DNA from 2 places in the Streptomyces thermoviolaceus genome. Region 2 is predicted to be linked to the other one. Evidence: riboswitches for the same ligand, from Rfam matches in the RefSeq annotation. Region 2 holds a riboswitch; the other holds the start of a gene.
What was found. A riboswitch is a leader RNA that binds a small molecule or an ion and turns the genes downstream of it on or off. The one in region 2 is predicted to bind S-adenosylmethionine.

Region 1 (6,199 bases), 1.1 Mb from region 2:
CGAGCGACACCGCGCAGACCTCCGCGGAGCCCACGGACACGGACACCGCGAGCCCGACGCCCAGCCCGGCCGCCACCCTGCGCGACTACACCGGCTCCCGCCATCGGCACGGCCATCGCCGCCGCCGAGGCCGACCACATCACCTACGCCGTCCAGCTCGAGGGCACTGGACGCCGGGCCTCCGCCTGGAGCCCCGACGAGAAGGTCTGCGACCAGGACACCGGCGCCGACGGCGTGACCTTCACCCTGGCCCGCGACGGCCACGACTGCGCCGGCCGGCTGCTGCACACCCCGGCGCCCGCACACGCCGGCTCCTCCGGCGGCAGCAGCGGGGGCGGCGGCAGCGGCTCCGGCGGCACCAGCGGCGGCACGAGCAGCAGCGGTGGGGGCGGCAAGGCCTGCGCGATCACCAGCCCGGCCGGCAACTGCTACGCCGACGGACAGTTCTGCGCCCAGCGCCACCACGGCCTGAGCACCTACGGCAAGGGCGGCGAGTACCTGACCTGCCGGCCGGACGGATCGGGCCGCTGGCGCTGGTCGGACGGCGTGGCCGGCTGATCCGCCCGGCGGCGCCGGAACGCCCCGCGACAACGCCCGCCCCGGTGAGCCGCCGCCCGGCTCAGGCCACCTTCCGCGCCGCGTACTCCGCGATGTGCGCCATCGGCGGGCGTTCCTCGGTGTCCACCGGATAGGTCCGCGGCTCGAAACCGTCCGCGCCCCGCTCGAACTGGGTCAGCAGCGGGCGGACCAGGTGGCCGCGGGCCAGGCGGAGCTGGGCGGTGCGGTAGATCGCGGCGGCCATCCGGCCCAGCGCCTGGCCGTCCTGATGCCGGTGGACGCGCACGCCCACGTCGACCTGGGCGAGCGCGTCCAGCCCGACCAGGTGCAGGGCGTCGACCAGCATGCCCAGCTCCACCCCGTAGCCGACCGGGAACGGCAGCCGCTCCAGCAGCGAACGGCGGGCCGCGTACTCGCCCCCGAGCGGCTGCACGAAACCGGCCAGCTGCGGCCAGTGCATGTTCAGCAACGGACGGGCCATCAGCTCGGTGACCCGCCCGCCCTGCCCGGCGGCACCCGCCAGCGGACGGTCGTACATCGCCTTGACCAGCTGCACGTCCGGGTCGGTCAGCAGCGGCCCGACGATGCCGGTGACGAAGTCGGCGGAGAACTCCCGCAGGTCGGCGTCGACGAAGCAGATCACGTCGCCGCGGGTGACCAGCAGCGACCGCCACAGCACCTCGCCCTTGCCCGGCACCGCCGGGATCCGCGGCAGGATCGCGTCCCGGTGCTCGACCCGGGCACCGGCCGCGGCGGCCACCTCGGCGGTGCGGTCCTTGGAGCCGGAGTCGACGACCACCAGCTCGTCCACCAGCGGCACCCGCTCGATCAGCTCCCGCCGTATCGCGGAGACGATGTCGCCGACCGTCTCCTCCTCGTTGAGCGCGGGCAGCACCACGCTGACCACCGACCCGCCGGCCCGTTTGGCGGCCAGGATCGTGTCGAGCGGACGATCGGTCACCGACCAGGAGCGTGTCCTCAGCCAGCGCTCGACTTCTTGCAGCACGGTCGGCGGCTCCTTCACCCCTGCTCGTGAGGCCGCTGCACGCCCTTGTCGACGCAGCAGCACATGATCGTGTGATCCGTCTCGCGGTTCGGACGACCCCTTTCGGTCGTCCGGCCTTCGGTTACAGTCTTGACCAACGCGGAGGACCGTCGCATGCCGGGGTCGTCCGCGATCCACAACCGCATACCGCTCATCCAGAGGGGCAGAGGGACACGGCCCGATGAAGCCCCGGCAACCCTCCAGCCGGTCTCGTCCGCGCGAGGCTCCCGGCTAGGGAAGGTGCCAAATCCGTCTCACGACGAGATGCGTCGTGAGGAAGATGAGGAGAAAGGGCCTCGCCTCCATGGCTGTGCACACCGTTGCAAGCAGCACGTCCTCCACCGTCGATCTGGGCCCCGCCGCCGCGCTGAGCTGTCGCGAGTGCGGGCACCGCGTGCCTCTCGGCCCGGTCTTCGCGTGCGAGGAGTGCTTCGGCCCGCTGGAGGTCGCCTATGACTTCTCCGCCTACGACACCGACACCCTGCGCAAGCGGATCGAGGCCGGTCCCGCCAGCATCTGGCGCTACGCACCGCTGCTCCCGGTCCCCGAAGACGTCGCCGACAAGCCGAACCTGAACCCCGGCTGGACGCGACTGGTCAAGGCCGACCGACTGGCCGCCGAACTCGGTGTCACCGGCGGGCTGTACGTCAAGGACGACTCCGGCAACCCGACCCACTCGTTCAAGGACCGCGTCGTCGCCCAGGCGCTGGAGGCCGCCCGCGCCTTCGGCTTCACCACGCTGTCCTGCTCCTCCACCGGCAACCTGGCCGGCGCCGTCGGTGCCGCCGCCGCCCGGGCCGGACTGCGCTCCTGCGTGTTCATCCCGCACGACCTGGAGCAGGGCAAGGTCGTCATGGCCGCCGTCTACGGCGGCGACCTCGTGGGCATCGAGGGCACCTACGACGACGTGAACCGTTTCTGCTCCGAGCTGATCGGCGACCCGGCCGGCGAGGGCTGGGGCTTCGTCAACGTCAACCTGCGCCCCTACTACGCCGAGGGCTCCAAGACGCTGGCGTACGAGATCTGCGAGCAGCTCGGCTGGCGGCTGCCCGACCAGATCGTCGTCCCCATCGCCTCCGGTTCCCAGCTCACCAAGGTCGACAAGGGCCTGCGGGAGCTGATCGAGCTGGGCCTGGTCGAGGACAAGCCGTACAAGATCTTCGGTGCTCAGGCCGCGGGCTGCTCCCCGGTGTCCACCGCCTTCAAGGCCGGTCACGACGTGGTGCGCCCGCAGAAGCCGGACACCATCGCCAAGTCGCTGGCCATCGGCAACCCGGCCGACGGCCCCTACGTCCTCGACATCGCCCGCCGCACCGGCGGCGCGGTGGAGGACGTGACGGACGAGCAGATCGTCGACGCCATCAAGCTGCTCGCCCGCACCGAGGGCGTCTTCGCGGAGACCGCCGGCGGCGTCACCGTCGGCGTGACCCGCAAGCTGATCGAGAACGGACAGCTCGACCCGTCGAAGACCACCGTCGTCCTCAACACCGGTGACGGTCTCAAGACCCTGGACGCGGTGGCCGGCACCGGCCTGACCGCGACCATCCGCCCGACCCTGGACTCCTTCCGAGAGGCTGGCCTCGCATGAGCGTGACCGTTCGCATCCCCACCATCCTGCGCACCTACACCGGCGGCCAGGCCGAGGTGACCGCCGAGGGCGCCACCCTCGCCGAGGTCATCGCGGACCTGGACAAGAAGCACACCGGCATCGCCGCCCGCGTGCTGGACGACCAGGGCAAGCTGCGCCGGTTCGTCAATGTCTACGTCAACGACGACGACGTCCGCTTCGAGCAGGGCCTGCAGACGGCCACACCGGACGGCGCGGGCGTGTCGATCATTCCGGCGGTCGCCGGCGGCTGAGCCCGACACCGCACCCAGCGACCGCGGTCACCGTCCGTTCACCGGGATGCCCCCTCCGCGAGAAATCCGGAGGGGGCAATTCCGTGTGATTGAACGCGATAGAATCGGGGAACGCGCTCCCGATCGTCTCCCGACGGGGCCCTGGATTCACCCCGCACGCCGACAAGATGCAGCCAAAGTGTGCGGGTCTTTTGTGGCTTTTTCCTTGTTCGTGCGGCCCGACTTGCCCTGAGAACAGAGGAATTCTCGGCATATTCCCGACCGTGCGCGTCCGGATTTCTCGTCCGATTGACCTGTTGCAGACGGCAGTTGGGCAGATACATTCAGCCGCGGTCGACGCGTTCCGGCGCACGCCCCCGATGCACGGGGGGTGAGGTCTGACCCGGATCCGCGAAGTGTGGATCTGTGCAAGGGCCAGTATCAGGGGAGTTAGGCATGGCTCAGGGCACCGTCAAGTGGTTCAACGCGGAGAAGGGCTACGGCTTCATCGCGGTCGACGGTGGTGCGGACGTCTTCGTCCACTACAGCGCGATCCAGATGGACGGCTACCGCACGCTGGAAGAGGGCCAGCGGGTCGAGTTCGAGATCTCGCAGGGCCAGAAGGGCCCGCAGGCCGACATGGTTCGCGTCACCGCCTGAACAGTCCACGACAAGGGGCCCGCACCCGGCACCGGGTGCGGGCCCCTCGCCGTGCGCACGCGGCACGGCCACCCGGCACCGGCCGGTGCTCTCCACCGCCCGCGTCCACCACCGGCCGCGGACGTCCTCCCGCCCGCGTCCGACACCGTCCGCCGCTCACATCAGGCGCCGGGTGCGGGCCCGTCGCCGTGCGCCGCGTGCCGCACGTGTGCCTCGGCCGGCGGCCGCCGGACGGGGCCCGCTCCGCCGGTGCGCCTTGCACTCGGGCATGCCGAGTGCTAATCATTGGTGGCGTTAGCACTCTGAAGGTGAGAGTGACAGCGAAGGACCGGGTCGGTGAGGCCCGCAGGCCGGGTGGGGCAAGGAACCACGAGGCCGGCGAGCCGTCCGTCGCGGGCGCGGGCGCGGTCCGAAGGAATCACCCCCAGTCCTGGAGGGACCACTTCACATGGCCAAGATCATCGCGTTCGACGAGGAGGCGCGGCGCGGCCTCGAGCGCGGCATGAACCAGCTCGCGGACGCCGTCAAGGTGACCCTCGGCCCCAAGGGCCGCAACGTCGTCCTCGAGAAGAAGTGGGGCGCCCCCACGATCACCAACGACGGTGTTTCCATCGCCAAGGAGATCGAGCTCGAGGACCCGTACGAGAAGATCGGCGCCGAGCTGGTCAAGGAAGTCGCCAAGAAGACGGACGACGTCGCCGGTGACGGTACGACCACCGCGACCGTGCTCGCCCAGGCCCTGGTGAAGGAGGGTCTGCGCAACGTCGCCGCGGGTGCCAACCCGATGGCCCTCAAGCGCGGTATCGAGAAGGCCGTCGAGGCTGTCTCCACCGCCCTGCTCGACCAGGCGAAGGAGGTCGAGACCAAGGAGCAGATCGCTTCCACCGCGTCCATCTCCGCCGCCGACACCCAGATCGGTGAGCTGATCGCCGAGGCCATGGACAAGGTCGGCAAGGAAGGCGTCATCACCGTCGAGGAGTCGCAGACCTTCGGTCTGGAGCTGGAGCTCACCGAGGGCATGCGCTTCGACAAGGGTTACATCTCCGCCTACTTCGCCACCGACATGGAGCGCATGGAGGCGGTGCTCGAGGACCCGTACATCCTCATCGCCAACTCCAAGATCTCCGCGGTCAAGGACCTCCTCCCGCTGCTGGAGAAGGTCATGCAGTCGGGCAAGCCGCTGCTGATCATCGCCGAGGACGTCGAGGGCGAGGCCCTGTCCACCCTGGTCGTCAACAAGATCCGCGGCACCTTCAAGTCCGTCGCCGTCAAGGCTCCGGGCTTCGGTGACCGCCGCAAGGCCATGCTCGGCGACATCGCCATCCTCACGGGCGGCGAGGTCATCTCCGAGGAGGTCGGCCTCAAGCTGGAGAACGCCACCCTCGACCTGCTGGGCCGCGCCCGCAAGGTGGTCATCACCAAGGACGAGACCACCATCGTCGACGGTGCCGGCTCCGCGGAGCAGGTCAACGGCCGCGTCAACCAGATCCGCGCCGAGATCGAGAACAGCGACTCCGACTACGACCGCGAGAAGCTGCAGGAGCGTCTGGCCAAGCTGGCCGGCGGTGTGGCCGTCATCAAGGCCGGTGCCGCCACCGAGGTGGAGCTCAAGGAGCGCAAGCACCGCATCGAGGACGCCGTCCGCAACGCCAAGGCGGCCGTCGAGGAGGGCATCGTCGCCGGTGGTGGCGTGGCCCTGCTGCAGGCCTCCCAGGTCTTCGAGAAGCTGGAGCTGGAGGGTGACGAGGCGACCGGCGCCAACGCCGTGCGCGTCGCCCTGGAGGCCCCGCTGAAGCAGATCGCCGTCAACGCCGGCCTCGAGGGCGGCGTCGTGGTGGAGAAGGTCCGCAACCTGACCCCGGGCCACGGCCTGAACGCCGCGACCGGCGAGTACGTCGACCTGATCGCCGAGGGCATCATCGACCCGGCCAAGGTGACCCGCTCCGCGCTGCAGAACGCCGCGTCGATCGCCGCGCTGTTCCTCACCACCGAGGCCGTCATCGCCGACAAGCCGGAGAAGGCCGCCGCGCCGGCCGGTGGCGGCATGCCGGGCGGTGACATGGACTTCTGATCCGCTTAGGGCCCCGGCCCAGGCAG
Region 2 (6,199 bases):
CGGCAAGACGAACAACAACGTCGTCGGCATGCCGCTGCTGCCGGTGTACATGGCCAAGGCCGGAGGCTTCTTCTTCCTGGTCTTCGGTGTCATCGCGGTGATCGCGGCGATCGCGCAGATCAACCCGATCTGGGCCATCGGCCCCTACCGGCCGGACCAGGTGTCCACCGGTGCCCAGCCCGACTGGTACATGGGCATGGCCGAGGGTCTCATCCGTGCGATGCCCGGCTGGGAGGTCAACTTCTGGGGCCACACGCTGGTCCTGGGCGTCTTCATCCCGCTGGTGCTCTTCGGTGTGGTCCTCATCGCGATCGCGGTGTACCCGTTCATCGAGGCCTGGGTCACCGGCGACAAGCGCGAGCACCACATCCTGGACCGCCCGCGCAACGCCCCGACCCGCACCGCCTTCGGTGCCGCGTGGATCGCCTGGTACTTCGTGCTGCTGGTCGGCGGTGGCAACGACCTGTGGGCCACCCACTTCCACCTGTCGATCAACGCGATCACCTGGTTCGTCCGCATCGCGTTCTTCGCGGTGCCGGTTCTCACCTTCATCGTCACCAAGCGGATCTGCCTCGGCCTGCAGCGCCGGGACCGCGACAAGGTGCTGCACGGCCGCGAGTCGGGCATCATCAAGCGCCTGCCGCACGGTGAGTTCATCGAGGTGCACGAGCCGCTCAGCCAGGAGCAGCTGTACACGCTCACCGCTCACCACCAGTACGAGCCGGTGGAGATCGGTCCGACGGTCGACGAGAACGGCGTCGAGCGCAAGGTCAAGGGCACGGAGAAGCTGCGCGCCAAGCTCAGCCGTGCCTACTACGGCGAGGGCAACCAGATCGCCAAGCCGACCGTCGAGGAGTACAAGGAGATCACGAGCGGCCACGGCCACCACTGATCCTTCGATTCCGAGCGTCGCCACGCCCGGTCACAGGCCCCGTCCGGCTCCCGGACGGGGCCCTGTGCCGTTCCCGGGGCTGGATAGGGTGGAGGCGTTGCACGTCCCCGTCCCGCCCGCGCGGGAGGGACACCGAACAAGGACACCGGACACCGACCCAGGAGCGGCTTATGAGCGCTGTGACCCCCGCTGGAGGCGACACCGCGGCGGGCCGTTCCTGGCCCCGCGTGCTGAACACCCTGCTGGCCGGCCGGGACCTGGACGCCGATGACACCGCCTGGGCCATGGACCGGATCATGCGCGGCGAGGCGACGGACGCTCAGATCGCCGGTTTCGCGGTGGCGCTGCGGGCCAAGGGCGAGACGGTGCAGGAGATCACCGGCCTGGTCCGGGCGATGTACGAGCACGCCCGTGTCATCGAGGTCCCCGGGCCGGCCGTGGACATCGTCGGCACCGGCGGTGACGGCGCGAAGACGGTGAACATCTCCACGATGTCCTCCATCGTCGTCGCGGGCACCGGCACCAAGGTGGTCAAGCACGGCAACCGGGCCGCGTCCTCCGCCTCCGGAGCCTCCGACGTCCTGGAGAAGCTGGGTGTGAACCTGGAGCTGAGCCCGCAGCGGGTGGCCCAGGTCGCCGAGGAGGCCGGGATCACCTTCTGCTTCGCGGTGAAGTTCCACCCCGCCCTGCGGCATGTCGCCGCGGCCCGCGGCCAGCTCGGTATCCGCACCACCTTCAACTTCCTCGGCCCGCTCACCAATCCGGCCCGGGTCTCGGCGCAGGCGGTCGGGGTCGCCGATGCGCGCATGGCGCCGATCGTGGCCGGAGTCTTCGCCGAGCGCGGCAACTCCTCCCTGGTCTTCCGCGGGGACGACGGCCTGGACGAGCTGACCACCACGGCCACCTCCCGGGTGTGGGTGGTCCGGGACGGCACGGTCACCGAGGAGACCTTCGACCCCAGGGACGTCGGCATCGACCTGGTGCCGGTCGAGGCGCTGCGCGGCGCCGACGCCTCCTACAACGCGGAGGTCGCCCGCCGGCTGCTGGACGGCGAGCGCGGGCCCGTCCGGGACGCCGTGCTGCTGAACGCCGCGGCCGCCCTGGTGGCCCTGGAGCCCGGCCCGGGGACGCTGGCCGAGCAGATCCGCGCCGGCATGGACAAGGCGGCCGAGTCCATCGACTCCGGCGCGGCCCGGCGGGTGCTGGACCGCTGGGTGGCGGCCAGCAACGCCTGAGGGCCGGCGAACGCCTGACGGCCGCCCGCGGCCGTGCGGTCCCGCGATCCGGACACCGGTTGCGGGACCGCGATCTTTTCGCGTACGTTTTCGTCCAGGTCATGAGTGACAGCCTTCAGGCCCCGGCCGGCTGTCCGGCAACCCTCCGTCCGTGGCGGGGTGCCCCGGGTGAAGACCAGGCCGCAGGCAGCGAGGTCTGCGGCAAGCGCGGACCCCTCGCGCGCTCCTGACGAGCGCGAGGCCAGGGGTCCTGGTCGTGACGAGGGAGTTCTTTCGTGAGCCAGCGAATGCGGTAGGCCTGTCGCCCGTTCTCCCGCCGTCCGCCCACGCCCGTGCAGCGGGCCGTGGACGCCGGTGAGCCGCGACAGGCCCGGGGCCACACCCCGTCCGTTCCCCCTTCTTCTTTCTTTCTCCTCGCGTTTCCTTCTCTTCGCGTCACGTCTTCCGCGCTGAGCCGTGCCCGGACACCGGCATGTCCCGGGGCGCGTGGGCTCGCGCGGTCGACGCCGCCTGCCTCCACGGGAGTTCACCCATGTCTGTCTCCGCTGTCGCCCCCGGCCGGTCCGTGTGCGCCCCGCTGCCCGTGCTCGGCCGTGACGTCACCGTGCCGCTCGTCACCGGCGGCGAGGTCACCTATGCCGCGCTCGACTACGCGGCCAGCGCACCTGCCCTGCAACGCGTCTGGGACGACGTGGCCGCCTACGCGCCGTACTACGGCAGCGTGCACCGCGGGGCCGGGTACCTGTCCCAGCTGTCCACGGAGCTGTTCGAGTCCTCTCGCCGGACGGTCGCGGAGTTCCTCGACTGCCGCCCCGACGACGAGGTGATCTTCACCCGGTCCACCACCGACTCCCTCAATCTGCTGGCCCGCGCGCTGCCCGCCGGCTGCCAGGTGTTCGTCTTCGCCACCGAGCACCACGCCTCGCTGCTGCCCTGGCGCGACGCCCGGGTGACGTATCTGGACGCGCCCCGCAGTCCCGGGCAGGCCGTGGACGCCCTGGAGCGGGCGCTGGCCCTGCGCGAACCCCACGGCCCGGCCCTGGTCTGCGTCACCGGCGCCTCCAACGTCACCGGGGAGCTGTGGCCGGTCACCGAGCTGGCGGCCGCCGCCCACGCGCACGGCGCCCGGATCGTCCTGGACGCCGCCCAGCTCGCCCCGCACCACCCGGTCTCCGTGCGGGACCTCGACGTGGACTGGGTGGCGTTCTCCGGCCACAAACTCTACGCCCCGTTCGGCGCGGGGGTGCTGGCCGGGCGGACCGACTGGCTGCACGAGGCGGAGCCGTACCTGGCCGGCGGCGGGGCCAGCCGCCGCGTCACCCGGCGCGACGACGGGAGCCTGGACGTGGAGTGGCACTGCGGCGCCGCCCGGCACGAGGCCGGCTCCCCGAACGTCATCGGCGCCTACGCCATCGCATCGGCGTGCAAGGCGCTGACCGAGGCCGGCTTCGACGCCCTGGTGGAGCGCGAGCAGCACCTGATCCGCCGGGTGCGCGCGGGGCTGGCCGAGGTGCCCGAAGTGAAGGTGCTGTCGTTGTTCGGTGACGACGCCCCGCGGGTCGGTGTGATCTCGTTCGTGGTGGAGGGCTTCAACAGCTCCCGCTTCGCCGCGGCGCTCTCCGCCGAGTGGGGCATCGGGGTGCGGGACGGGCTGTTCTGCGCCCACCCGCTGGTGCGGACCCTGCTCGGCACCGACCCCGAGACGCAGGGCGAGTGCGGTGCCCCCGAGGCCGCGCCCGGCGAGGCGTCGCTGAACGCCGTCCGCGTCAGCTTCGGCGCCGGCACCCCCGACGAGCACGTCGAACGGTTCGTGACCGCGGTGCGGGAGCTGGTCCGCGACGGCGCGAGGTGGCAGTACCGCACGGAGGGCGGCCGCTGCGTGCCGGTGGTGTGACCCGGGCGGGCCGGGAGGCGGCCCGCCGCGGTCAGGAGTCCAGGCCGATGGCGAACGCCGCCTCCAGGTCGTGCTGCGAGTACGTACGGAAGGCCACATGGGTGTCCGTGGCCTCCACCCCCGGGATCTTGCTGATCCGCCCGGGGATCACCTCGGCCAGTTCCTCGTGCTGCCGCACCCGGACCATGGCGATCAGGTCGTAGGTGCCGGTGACGGAGAAGACCTCGCTGACGGAGTCCAGCGCGGCGATCTGCTCGGCGATCTCAGGGATCCGGTCCACGCTGGTCTTGATGAGGACGATCGCGGTGATCACGGCTGGTTCTCTCCCTCGGGAGCCGGAGCAGGGGCGGGCTTCACTCTAGTCCGCCGCCCGTAGCGGACCCATGCGCAGGCGAAGCCCAGGGCGAAGCCGATCACATGGGCGAGGTAGGCCACGCCCGGGCCCTGGCCGGCCCGCCCGGCGGCCAGCCACTGCAGGGTCGCCCAGAACGGCAGGACGATCCACGCCGGCAGTCTGAGCGGCAGGAAGAACAGGAACGGCAGGACGCTGGTCACCCGCGCCCGCGGGAACAGATACAGAAAGGCACCGAGGACCGCGGAGATCGCCCCGGAGGCGCCCACCAGGGTCTGCTCGGAGGCGGCGTGGGCGACGGCGTAGCCCAGCAGGGCGAGGCAGCCGCAGCCGAGGTAGAACAGAAGGAACGGCAGGCGGCCCATCCGCTGCTCGGTCATCGCGCCGAAGACGTACAGGAAGAGCATGTTGCCGAGCAGATGGACCCAGCTGCCGTGCACGAACAGCGCCGTCGCCGGGGTCAGGGCGGCCCGCGGGTCCCCGGTGAGCAGTTCGGCGGGGATCACCCCCCAGCGCCGGAAGTAGGAGCGCTGGGCCTCCAGCAGCGCGTCCCCGGTGCCCAGCCGGGGGTCGAGCCCGGAGGCGGGGCCGATCGCGAACAGGACACAGCACACCACGATCAGGGCGCAGGTCACCGGCGCGGGCGTGGTCCGCAGCGCCTTCCAGGCCCGGGCCGCCCGGCCGGTCACCGTCTTCGTGTCGCCGGTCATGTGCACAGAGCATGGCGTACCGGGACGCATCCGCGCAGACCGCCTCGCCGCTGCGGACCCCGGGGCGGGCCGGGGGTGCGAGGCCGTAGGGTTACGAGCCGGACCCGGTGCGCCCGAGCGATGCGGGGCACCGGACACTGGAAGGAAGCGAGCAGTCACGATGACGGTTCCCCAGCCGACCGCCACGACGCGGTGGCGCTGCACCCTCTGCGGCAACCTCACCCGCTTCGACGTGACGCGTTCGTCGAAGGTCGTGGAGTACGTCCACCTCGACCTCGCCGGCGAACCCACGGTGGAGGAGCGCGAGGTGCTCAGTGAGACCATCGAGTCGGTGCGGTGCCGCTGGTGCAACGCCGTGGACAAGGTGGAACTCGTGGACAGGCCGGGCGCCGGCTCCTGAGCGGAGCGGCCGGCACAGGTACCCCCGCGAGGGGGACCGCTAGGCATTGGGGTGACGGATGGAGCAGACACGAGGCGGGGAGCCGGACGACGGCGCCGCTGAGGTGCTCGACCGTCCGCTGCCCGAGAGCGTGCGCCGCAGGGTCGTGCAGATCGTCGCCGACGCCTTCGGCCGGCTCACCATGGCCGAGCTGCCGCTGCAACTGCGGCAGTACGCCCGGTTCGCGCCGAAGAGCCGCACCAAGTTCGCGGGCAACGCGATGGCGGCCGCGGTGGAGAACGACACGCTGTTCCGGCAGCGCGTCGGGGAGAAGTTCCGCGAGGCGCAGCCGGAGCTGTGCGGCGCGCTGGAGGACGGGTCGCCGCCGCCGGCCGCGGATCCCCTGGACGTGGCCGCCGCCGCGTATGTGCTGCGGCCCGCCGGCTGGGTCAAGCTGGTCACCGCCGCCGGCGAGGAGGTGAGGCGGGCCCACGCCGAGCGCGCCGAGGAGGCGAGCCGGGCCGAACTGGAGCGGCTGCGCGCCCAGCTCGCCCAGATGCGCGAGCGCACCCGGGCCGAGACCGAGCGGCTGCGCACCGAGCTGGAGGCCGCCCGCAAGGAGGCCGACGCGTTGCAGCGCAAGCTGCGCAGTGCGCTCAGCGACGTCAAGCGCGGCCAGGCCGCGCTGCGCGCCGCGCGGTCGGAGACGGAGGCGGTGCGCGCCGAGGGGCAGGCGC

Region 1: another riboswitch for S-adenosylmethionine. It lies ahead of thrC (threonine synthase); the one in region 2 lies ahead of OG899_RS19770 (aminotransferase class V-fold PLP-dependent enzyme).

Annotation. Positions count from the first base shown of each region.
Region 1 is NZ_CP109280.1:3,417,351-3,423,549, forward strand. It holds gene OG899_RS15025 (hypothetical protein) at 235-558, shown strand; gene OG899_RS15030 (glucosyl-3-phosphoglycerate synthase) at 620-1,564, opposite strand; SAM riboswitch class I at 1,752-1,890, shown strand; gene thrC (threonine synthase) at 1,908-3,191, shown strand; gene OG899_RS15040 (MoaD/ThiS family protein) at 3,188-3,463, shown strand; gene OG899_RS15045 (cold-shock protein) at 3,899-4,102, shown strand; gene groL (chaperonin GroEL) at 4,551-6,173, shown strand.
Region 2 is NZ_CP109280.1:4,536,759-4,542,957, forward strand. It holds gene OG899_RS19760 (cytochrome bc complex cytochrome b subunit) at 1-892, shown strand, start outside; gene trpD (anthranilate phosphoribosyltransferase) at 1,063-2,127, shown strand; SAM riboswitch class IV at 2,225-2,341, shown strand; gene OG899_RS19770 (aminotransferase class V-fold PLP-dependent enzyme) at 2,660-4,021, shown strand; gene OG899_RS19775 (Lrp/AsnC family transcriptional regulator) at 4,053-4,334, opposite strand; gene OG899_RS19780 (rhomboid family intramembrane serine protease) at 4,331-5,083, opposite strand; gene OG899_RS19785 (hypothetical protein) at 5,244-5,483, shown strand; gene OG899_RS19790 (NYN domain-containing protein) at 5,542-6,199, shown strand, end outside.